3 regions of the Streptomyces sp. NPDC020917 genome follow, and region 1 is predicted to be linked to each of the others. Evidence: riboswitches for the same ligand, from Rfam matches in the RefSeq annotation. Region 1 holds a riboswitch; each other region holds the start of a gene.
What was found. Region 1 has a riboswitch for thiamine pyrophosphate ahead of thiC (phosphomethylpyrimidine synthase ThiC). Riboswitches for the same ligand answer to the same signal wherever they lie in the genome.
Positions count from the first base shown of each region.

Region 1 (3,508 bases):
CATGGACAATCTGCTGAAGAGCCTGCCCTGGTGGGTCAAGTGGATCGGCATCCCGGTCATCGCGCTGGTCGTCTTCGGCGGACTCGTCGCGAGCCTGATCAGCATCGTCGTCGGGCTGCTGTTCAAGGTCATCGTCTTCGTGATCCTGGTCGGCGCCCTGGTCTTCGTGGTGAAGCGCGTCACCTCGGGCGGCGGGTCCAAGCGGGACTGGTGACCCCGGTGGGCGCAGCCCGCACCAGCGGGCCGCTCACTTCGCACGGCGGCGGTGACTGCCGCCGCCGGAGCCCCTGGGGAGCCCCGCTCCCCGGCCCCCGGCCGACTGCCCCGGCACCGCGGCACCACCCGCAGGAGGGCGGCCGGCCGTCGCGTACCCGGCCCCGCCCGCCTCACCGCGGCCCCCACCCCCGTCGCCGCCCCGGTCGGCACTGACCACGAGGGCGGCGAGCGCCGTCGTCAGCGGTACCGAGGCCACCAGGCCGATGCTGCCGACCAGGGTCCTGACGATCTCCTCCGCGACCAGCTCGCTGCCCGCCACCTGCACCACCCCGCTGCGGGCGATCGAGAAGAGCAGCAGCAGCGGCAGCGCCGCACCCGCGTAGGCCATCACCAGGGTGTTGACCACCGAGGCGATGTGGTCCCGCCCGATCCGCATCCCGGCGCCGTACAGCTTGCGCCAGCCCGCGCCCGGATCGGCGTCCTTCAGCTCCCAGACCGCGGCGACCTGGGTCACCGTGACGTCGTCCAGCACCCCCAGCGAACCGATGATGATCCCCGCCAGCAGCACGCCCTTGATCTCGATGTGCGGGTACAGGGTGTGGATCACCCCGGTCTCGTCCGAGGTGTTGCCGGTCAGCCGGCTCCAGCCGATGAAGCCGGAGCCCAGCGCCCCGATCAGGAACAGCGAGCACAGCGTGCCCAGCACCGCGACCGAGGTGCGGGCGTTCACGCCGTGGCACATGTACAGGGCGGCCAGCATGATGGCGCTGCCGCCCACCACCGCGACCAGCAGCGGATTGTCGCCGCGCAGGATCGCCGGGAGGATGAACAGCGTCAGCACCGCGAACGACACCGCGAGCGCGACCAGCGCCATCAGCCCGCGCAGCCGCCCCACGACGATCACCGCCAAGGCGAAGATGCCGGCCAGCAGCGCCAGCGGCACGCCGCGCTGGGCGTCGGTGACGGAGTAGCGCTGTCCCGGCTCGGCAGCGGGCGCGTACATCAGGACCACGCCCTCGCCCTTGGTGTAGCGGCGGGTCTGGTCCGGCTGCACGATCTCGGTGAAGCGCGTGCCCTTGTCCGGCCCGGACGTCACCTCGATCGTCGCCTTCTGGCACGCGTCGGAGGCCGGGCCGCCCGCCGACGACTGGTCGGGCAGGGCGTTCGCCGCGCGGCACGAGACGTCGGTCAGGGCGACGACCGTGCCCTTGCGGGTCTGCTGGTCGAACCCGACGCCGGTACGCGCGTGCCCGGGGGCGCCGCCCGGCCAGAGCACGACCAGGCCGACCAGCACCGCGGCGGCGAACGGCACGAGGACCGCGGCGATCACCTTGCGCAGGTGGCGGGAGACCGGCGGCACCGGACCGTGGCCGTGGCCGTGCGCGTGGCTGTGGCCGCCGCCGTGGTCGTGCGTCAGCTCGGGACCGCCGGGGGCCGGTTCGTGCCCGTGGTCGTGGGGGTGGCCGTGCGGGCCTGCAGAGGAGGAGTCCACGGGCAGATCATCGCAAGGGCCCCTGGTGTGTGTCCGCAGACGTTCGCTACCGTTGGGGCCACCTTTGCACACGCGGGAGCTCGGAGCACCGGGCTGAGAGGGCGCTGGATCGCGACAACGCGACGGCTGCGCCGACCGCCGAACCTGTTACCGGGTAATGCCGGCGTAGGGAGTAGGTCTGATGACCATGCAGGATGCGCGCACGCGTGAAATCGGCTGGCACAAGTCGTACCTCACCGGATCACGGACGGACCTGCGGGTTCCGGTCCGGCAAGTGCACCTGACCACCGGCCGCGACGTGACGCTGTACGACACGTCCGGCCCGTACACCGACCCGACCGTGGAGACCGACGTCCGCCGGGGGCTCGCCCCCCTCCGGGAGAACTGGATCGCCGGCCGCGGCGACACCGAGGAGTACTCCGGCCGGCCCGTCCGGCCCGAGGACGACGGCATCAAGCACACCGCGCCCCGCGGAGGACTGCGCAACCTCGACGCGGTCTTCCCCGGGCGCCCGCGGCTCCCCCGCCGCGGGCGGGACGGAGCGCACGTCACCCAACTGGCGTACGCCAGGCGCGGCCAGATCACCCCGGAGATGGAGTTCGTCGCCCTGCGCGAGAACGTCGCGCCCGAGGTCGTCCGCGACGAGATCGCCGCGGGACGCGCGGTGCTGCCGGCGAACGTCAACCACCCGGAGATCGAGCCGATGATCATCGGCAAGCGGTTCCTGGTGAAGGTCAACGCCAACATCGGCAACTCCGCGGTCACTTCCTCCATCGAGGAGGAGGTGGAGAAGATGACCTGGGCGACACGCTGGGGCGCGGACACGGTGATGGACCTGTCCACCGGACGCAACATCCACACCACCCGCGAGTGGGTGCTGCGCAACTCCCCCGTCCCCATCGGCACCGTCCCGCTCTACCAGGCGCTGGAGAAGGTCGACGGGCGCGCCGAGGAACTGAGCTGGGAGGTCTACAAGGACACCGTCATCGAGCAGGCCGAGCAGGGCGTCGACTACATGACGGTGCACGCCGGCGTGCTGCTGCGCTACGTGCCGCTGACCGCCCGCCGCAAGACCGGCATCGTCTCCCGCGGCGGTTCGATCATGGCCGCGTGGTGCCTGGCGCACCACAGGGAGTCCTTCCTGTACGAGCACTTCGAGGAGCTGTGCGAGATCCTCGCCGCCTACGACGTGACGTTCTCGCTCGGCGACGGCCTGCGGCCGGGGTCCATCGCGGACGCCAACGACGAGGCGCAGTTCGCCGAACTGCGCACGCTCGGCGAGCTCAACACCCTCGCCAAGCGGCACGACGTGCAGACCATGATCGAGGGCCCCGGCCATGTGCCGATGCACAAGATCAAGGAGAACATCGACCTCCAGCAGGAGATCTGCGAGGAGGCGCCGTTCTACACGCTCGGCCCGCTGACCACGGACATCGCGCCCGCCTACGACCACATCACCTCGGGCATCGGCGCGGCGATGATCGCCTGGTGGGGCACGGCGATGCTCTGCTACGTCACGCCCAAGGAGCACCTGGGGCTGCCGGACCGCGACGACGTGAAGACCGGTGTGATCACCTACAAGATCGCCGCCCACGCCGCCGACCTGGCCAAGGGCCACCCCGACGCCCAGGCATGGGACGACGCCCTGTCCGACGCGCGCTTCGAGTTCCGCTGGGAGGACCAGTTCAACCTGGCCCTCGACCCCGACACCGCGCGCGCCTTCCACGACGAGACGCTCCCCGCCGAGCCCGCCAAGACCGCCCACTTCTGCTCCATGTGCGGGCCCAAGTTCTGCTCGAT
Region 1 is NZ_JBIRRR010000002.1:246,845-250,352, forward strand. Features, by position in the region: gene ACH4TG_RS05025 (DUF5326 family protein) at 2-214, shown strand; gene ACH4TG_RS05030 (YibE/F family protein) at 248-1,708, opposite strand; TPP riboswitch at 1,771-1,897, shown strand; gene thiC (phosphomethylpyrimidine synthase ThiC) at 1,890-3,508, shown strand, end outside.

Region 2 (3,508 bases), on a different contig from region 1:
TGGTCAGCCTCCCTGCACGGCGGTGAGGATCTCCACCCGGTCGCCGTCGGCCAGCGGGGTCGCCGCCCAGCGGGCGCGCGGCACGACCGTCTCGTTGACGGCGGCGGCCACCCCGGACGGAGCGGCGGTGAGCGAGGCCACCAGGGACTGCAGGACGAGCGGCGCGGCCAGTGCCCGCGGCTCCCCGTTGACGTGCACGGTGATCGTCATGCCGGCTGCTCCTGCCGTGCGGGGGTGAACCGCTGGGCGCCGAACGCCCGCGCGTAGGGCGGCAGTCCGCCGTCCGGAGAGGTCAGCACCTCGGCCATCGCGTCGCCGGTCACCGGGGTGAGCAGCACCCCGTTGCGGTGGTGGCCGGTGGCCAGCAGCAGGCCGTCCACGGCGGTGGCGCCGAGCAGCGGCGCGTTGTCCGGCGAGCCGGGCCGCAGCCCGGCCAGCATCTCGGTGAGCGGGAGTTCGGTGATGCCCGGCACCAACTCGTGGGCGTCCCGGAGCAGTTCGTAGACGCCGCCGGCGGTGACGGTGGTGTCCCAGCCGAACTCCTCGCTGGTCGCGCCCAGGACCAGCTCGCCGTTCTCCCGCGGCACCAGGTAGACATGGCTGCCGCGGACCACCGCGCGCACCGTGCGCGACAGGAACGGCGCGTGGCCCGCGGGGATCCGCAGCCGCAGGATCTGCCCCTTGACCGGGCGTACCGGCGGCAGCAGTTCGGGTGGCAGCCCGCCGATGCGGCCGCTCTCGCTGCCCGCGGCCAGCACGGTCCGCCCGGCCGCCAGCACCGTCCCGTCGTCGAGCACCACGCCCGTCGCGCGGCCGGCGGCCGTCCCGATCCGGGCCGCGGCCGCCCGGACGAAGGCCACGCCGGTGCGCTCGGCCGCCCGCAGCAGGGCCGCGGCCAGCCGCCGCGGGTCGACCTGGTGGTCGCCGTCCACCCGCAGCCCGCCGCGCACGCCCGGCGCGAGCAGCGGTTCCAGCCGGCGGCAGTCCCGGCCGCCCAGCCACTGCGACTCCAGGCCCAGCGACGTCTGGAACGCGTGCAGGTCCCGCAGATGCGCGCGGTCGTCCGCGTCCAGCGCGACCGCGAGCGTGCCGCAGCGGCGGTAGCCGGTGTCCAGGCCGGTGAGCTCCTCGAGCTCCCCGACGAACGCCGGATAGCGCTGCGCCGAGGCCAGGTTGAGGTCGAGCAGCGTCTGCTCGCCGTACTGCAGCTCGGTCACCGCGGCGAGCATGCCGGCGGCCACATGGGCGGCGCCGCCGCCGGGTGCCGGGTCCACGACTGCGGTCCGCAGGCCGCGTTGGGCGGCGCGCCAGGCGGTGACCAGCCCGATCAGGCCGCCGCCGACGACCAGGACGTCGGGAGCGGGGGCGGTGGGGGCGGTGGGGGCGGACGGGGCGGATGAAGGTGTGTGGCTGCGCGTCAACGCGCTCTCCCTTCGCCGGCATGACCCGGATCAGGTTCGTACGGTCGGCGGCCGGCCAGCCGCCCTCTCAGCCCGGTCCGCCCGGGCTCCCGCGTGTGCGGCACCCACCCTACCCCGCGGGCCGCGGCCCCGAACGGGCCCGGAACGGGGGCGGGGAGGCGCGGAACGGCGCGGGTCGGGAGGGCCGGCCGGGCGGAGAGCTACCGTGATCTCGTGAAAGAGCTGCACGCGGTGATCGTCGGCGCGGGAATGGCCGGCGTCCAGACCGCCCTGGAACTCCGCCAGCAGGGCTGGCGTTCGCCGGTGACGATCCTCGGCGCCGAACCGCACGCCCCCTACGACCGCCCGCCCCTGTCGAAGGCCGTCCTGCTCGGCGCCACCGGCGGCGACGCGCTCCTCGACGTCCGGTTCGACGTCGACTTCGCCGCCCTCGGCGTCGAACTGCGCCTGGGCGTCCACGCGCAGGCGCTGGAGGCTGCGGACCACCGGCTCGTCACCGACGCCGGGCCGGTCGGCTACGACCGGCTGGTGCTGGCGACCGGCGCGTACGCGGCGGCGCTGCCCGGCACCGCGGATCTGCCGGGCGTGTACCCGCTGCGCACCCTGGACGACGCCGCCGCGCTGCGCCCGGTGCTGGACGCCAAGCAGCGCGTCGTGGTGGTGGGCGCCGGCTGGATCGGCGCGGAGTTCGCCACCGCCGCCCGGCAGGCCGGCTGCGAGGTGACGGTCGTGGAGGCCGCCGAGCGGCCGCTGGCGGGAGTGCTGCCGGCGAGCGTGACGGCGCCCATGACCGGCTGGTACGAGGAGGCGGGCGTCGAGCTGCGCACCGGCACGCCGGTCGCCTCGGTCGAGCCGGGCGCGGTGCTGCTCGCCGACGGCAGCAGGCTGCCGGCCGCCGCGGTGGTGGTCGGGATCGGCGCCCGGCCGGCCACCGGCTGGCTCGCCGGCTCGGAGGTCGTCCTGGACGCGCGGGGCGCGGTACGGGCCGACGACCGGCTGCGCACCACCGCGCCCGACGTGTACGCGGTCGGCGACTGCGCCTCCTTCCCGTCCGCCCGCTACGGCGAGCGGATGCTCATCCACCACTGGGACAACGCCGTGCAGGGCCCCCGGACCGCGGCGGCCAACCTGCTCGGCGGGGACGTCGCCTACGACCCGGTGCCGTACTTCTGGTCCGAGCAGTTCGGCCGGTTCGTGCAGTACGCCGGGCACCACGACGGGGCCGACCTGATGCTGGGCCGCGGCGACCCGTCGGGGCCCGCCTGGTCGGTGGTGTGGCTGCGGGAGGGCCGGCTGGTGGCGGTCCTCGCGGTGGGCCGCCCGCGCGACATGGCGCAGGCCCGCAAGCTCATCGCCGCCTCGGCCGCGCTGGACCCGGTGCTGGCCGGGGACCCGGCGGTGCCGCTGAAGGCCGCGGTGCGCTGACGCCGGCGCGGGCCCCCGGGGGACCGCCCCCCGGACGGCGGGCGGTTCGGCGGTGTGCCGCAGCGGTTGTCGGCGCAAGATGGCACCCTGGGCCTGTGACTGTTTTCTCGTCGGTTGACGCACACATCGACGCACTGGTCCCCTCCTGGCTCACCCTGCCGGAGGTCGCCGAGCGTCTCGATCTCGAAGTGACCCGGATCCGGCCGCTGATCAAGGAAGGGCAGCTCATCGCGGTCCGCCGCGGTGAGAACAAGGCGCTGATGGTCCCCAGGGACTTCATCGGTGACGGAAAGATCATCAAGGGCCTGACGGGCACCCTCACCGTCCTGAAGGACGACGGCTTCACGGACGAGGAGGCGCTGGAGTGGCTCTTCACCGCTGACCCGACCCTGCCCGGCACCCCCGTCCAGGCACTGCGCGAGAATCGCGGGACCGAGGTGAAGCGCCGCGCGCAGGCGCTCGCCGTGTAGCCCGACCTTCTGGGGGGAGCCCGATGAGCGCCACGGCACGCGAGCAGCTCGCCGACGCCCGTCTGTACCTGTGCACCGACGCCCGCGCCGAACGCGGCGACCTCGCCCGGTTCGCGGACGCGGTGCTCGGCGCCGGTGTGGACGTCATCCAGCTCCGCCAGAAGGGCATCGAAGCCCGCGAGGAACTCGCCG
Region 2 is NZ_JBIRRR010000001.1:611,701-615,208, forward strand. Features, by position in the region: gene ACH4TG_RS02610 (thiazole synthase) at 1-1, opposite strand, end outside; gene thiS (sulfur carrier protein ThiS) at 4-210, opposite strand; gene thiO (glycine oxidase ThiO) at 207-1,349, opposite strand; TPP riboswitch at 1,412-1,524, opposite strand; gene ACH4TG_RS02625 (NAD(P)/FAD-dependent oxidoreductase) at 1,635-2,846, shown strand; gene ACH4TG_RS02630 (Rv2175c family DNA-binding protein) at 2,942-3,316, shown strand; gene thiE (thiamine phosphate synthase) at 3,340-3,508, shown strand, end outside.
Region 2: linked by a shared signal. The riboswitch ahead of thiO (glycine oxidase ThiO) and the one ahead of thiC (phosphomethylpyrimidine synthase ThiC) in region 1 are both predicted to bind thiamine pyrophosphate.

Region 3 (3,508 bases), on a different contig from region 1:
AAGGAGGTGAAGGTGAACAGGAACACCATCAGCGCGGCCGCGGCCACCGCGGGCCCGAGCGCGGGCAGGGTGACCCGGCGCCAGGCCGCGAAGCGGCCGGCGCCCAGCATGCGCGCCGCCTCCTCCTGCCGCGGGTCCAGCTGCGCCCACAACCCGCCGACCGTGCGCACCACGACCGCGTAGTTGAAGAAGACGTGGGCGATCAGGATCGCCCACACGCTGGTGTCCAGCCGGAAGCCGAACAGGCTGTCGGTGAAGCCGCCGCGCCCGAGCAGCGCCAGGAACGCGGATCCCGCGACGACGGTGGGCAGCACGAACGGCACGGTGACCACCGCCCGCAGCAGCTGCTTGCCGGGGAAGTCCAGCCGCGCGAAGACGTACGCGCCGGGCAGCGCGACGGCCAGCGTCAGCGCCGTGGAGGCCGCCGCCTGCCAGCACGTGAACCACAGGACGTGCCGGATCGACGGGTCGCCGAGCACGTCGCCGATCGCTCCCGGCCGCCACCGCCCGCCCTGGTGCAGCCCGCGGGCGACGATGGCGCCGACCGGGTAGGCGAAGAACACCGCGAAGAAGGCCAGCGGCAGGGCCATCAACGCCAGCCGCACACCGGTCGCCCGGCCGCGACCCGGTCGCGGGGACGCGGGTGCGGGTACGGGTGCGGTGGTGGCGGTGGCGGGACCGGCAGGGGCTACAGGACGGTCGACGTCCATGCCTTGACCCAGTCGTCGCGCTTGGCCGCGATCTCGGTCGGCGGGAGGGTCGTCGGGTGCTCGACCTTCGCGCCGTACTTCACGAACTCCTCGGGCTCCGCGGCGCCCTTGACCACCGGGTCGACGTACATCTGCAGCGGCATGTCCTGCTGGAACGCCTTGCTCAGCATGAAGTCGATGAACGCCTTGCCGCCCGCGGGGTTCTTCGCGCCGTGCAGCAGCCCGGCGAACTCGATCTGGCGGAAGCAGGTGCCGGTGGCCACGCCGACCGGGGACTCGGCCGGCGCCGGGGTGACGCCGACGACCTCGGCGGGCGGGCTCGACGCGTAGGAGACCACCAGCGGCCGGTCGCCCTTGGCCTTCTTGCCCGCGGACGAGCCGGAGAAGCGGTCGTTGTACGCCTGCTCCCAGCCGTCGACGACCTCGACGCCGTTGGCCTTCAGCTGCTTCCAGTACCCCTGCCAGCCGGCGTCGCCGTAGGTGGCGACGCTGCCGAGCATGAACGCCAGGCCCGGCGAGGAGGTCGCGACGTTCTCGGTCACCAGCAGGTTCTTGTACTGCGGCTTGACCAGGTCGGCGAAGCTCTGCGGCGGGGCCAGCTTGTGCGCGGCGAAGTAGGCGCGGTCGTAGTTGACGCACACGTCACCGGAGTCGATGGGCGTGGCGCGGTGCTTGGCGGCGTCCAACTGGACGTCGGCGGGCACCTGGTCGAGGCCCTTGGCCGTGTACGGGTCGAACAGGCCGTTGTCGAGGGCGCGCGACAGCAGGGTGTTGTCGACGCCGAAGAAGACGTCGCCGCGCGGGTGGTCCTTGGTGAGGATCGCCTGGTTGACCGCGGCCCCCGCGTCGCCGCCGCGCAGCACCTTGACCGTGTAGCCGGTCTCCTTGGTGAACGCGGCGAGCACGCTCTTCGAGGCGGCGAACGAGTCGTGGCTGACGACGGTGACCGTCTTGCTGCCGGAGGCGGCGCCACCGCTCTTCTTGCCCGACGACGAGCCGCCGCAGGCGCTGAGCGCGGTGGCGCAGGCGGTGGCCAGGACGAGTGCGCCCAGGGCACGCCTGCGGATGGTGCTGTTCATGCTGACTCCCTACGCCGGTATGACCCGGATCAGGTTCGAGGGTCTGCGGCCTGGGACCGAGGTCCCAGCCGCACTCTCAGCGCCGTCTCAGGCGCTCCCCTGTCGGATGTTCACTTGTGGACCGATGTCCGGTGCGCATGCACCGTACCAGCAGCTTTGCCATCCGGTGCCGGCTGCTCCCCGGCGGCCGGTCAGCGCTCGGAAGCGGCGAGCTGCCCGCAGGCGCCGTCGATCTCCTGGCCGCGGGTGTCCCGCACGGTCACCGGGACGCCGTGTCCCTCCAGAGCGGCGACGAACGCCCGCTCGTCCTCGGGCCGGGACGCGGTCCACTTGGAGCCCGGGGTGGGGTTGAGCGGGATCAGGTTGACGTGCACGCGATGGTTCTTCAGCAGCCTGCCCAGCCGGTCGGCCCGCCACGCCTGGTCGTTGATGTCGCGGATCAGCGCGTACTCGATCGAGATCCGGCGGCCGGACTTCTCCGCGTAGTACCAGGCCGCGTCGAGCACCTCGCGGACCTTCCAGCGGGTGTTGACCGGCACGAGGGTGTCGCGCAGCTCGTCGTCCGGGGCGTGCAGGGAGACCGCCAGCCGGCACTTGAAGCCCTCTTCGGCGAACCGGTACATCGCCGGGACCAGGCCGACGGTGGACACGGTGATGCCGCGCTGCGACAGGCCCAGGCCGTCCGGCTCGGGGTCGGTCAGCCGGCGGATCGCGCCGATCACCCGCTTGTAGTTGGCGAGCGGCTCGCCCATGCCCATGAAGACGATGTTCGACAGCCGGGACTGCCCGCCGGGCACCTCGCCGTCACGCAGCGCCCGCATGCCGGCGACGATCTGGTGCACGATCTCCGCGGTCGACAAGTTGCGGTCCAGGCCGGCCTGCCCGGTCGCGCAGAACGGGCAGTTCATGCCGCAGCCGGCCTGTGACGAGATGCACATGGTGACCCGGTCCGGGTAGCGCATCAGCACGGACTCCACGAGCGTGCCGTCGAACAGCCGCCAGAGCGTCTTGCGGGTGTCCCCGCCGTCGCACTCGGCGTGCCGCACCACCGTCATCAGCTCCGGCAGCAGGTCGTCCGCGAGCCGCCCGCGGGCCGCCGCCGGGATGTCCGTCCACGCCGCCGGATCGTCGGCGTACCGCGCGAAGTAGTGCTGCGACAGCTGCTTGGCCCGGAACGGCTTCTCGCCGAGCGCGGCCACCGCCTCCCTGCGCTCCACCGGCGACAGGTCGGCAAGGTGCCGCGGGGGCTTCTTGGCCCCGCGCGGCGCGGCAAATGTGAGTTCTCCGGGTGCAGGCATGATGCCTACCAGTGTCGCAGACCCCCAGCACTCCCCCGTCCGCCCCGGTTTGCGGCCCGGTTGCGGCCCGGTTTGCGGCTGGTTTGCGGCCCGGGGGGGTCAGCCGTTGCCGACGAAGGCCACGAGGAGGAGCCAGACGACGGGGGCGGTGGGGAGGAGGCTGTCGAGGCGGTCCATGATGCCGCCGTGGCCCGGGAGGAGGGCGCCCATGTCCTTGATGCCGAGGTCGCGCTTGATCATGGACTCGCCGAGGTCGCCGAGGGTGGCGCTGGTGGCCGCCGCCAGGCCGAGCAGCAGGCCCTGCCACCACTGGCCGTCGTCGATGAGGTACTGCATCAGCAGGGCGCCGGCCACCATCGCGAAGGCCATCGCGCCGAGCAGCCCCTCGCGGGTCTTGCCGGGACTGATCCGCGGCGCGAGC
Region 3 is NZ_JBIRRR010000004.1:480,105-483,612, reverse strand. Features, by position in the region: gene ACH4TG_RS12030 (ABC transporter permease) at 1-590, opposite strand, end outside; gene ACH4TG_RS12025 (thiamine ABC transporter substrate binding subunit) at 689-1,789, opposite strand; TPP riboswitch at 1,779-1,900, opposite strand; gene rlmN (23S rRNA (adenine(2503)-C(2))-methyltransferase RlmN) at 1,981-3,087, opposite strand; gene ACH4TG_RS12015 (phosphatidate cytidylyltransferase) at 3,187-3,508, opposite strand, start outside.
Region 3: linked by a shared signal. The riboswitch ahead of ACH4TG_RS12025 (thiamine ABC transporter substrate binding subunit) and the one ahead of thiC (phosphomethylpyrimidine synthase ThiC) in region 1 are both predicted to bind thiamine pyrophosphate.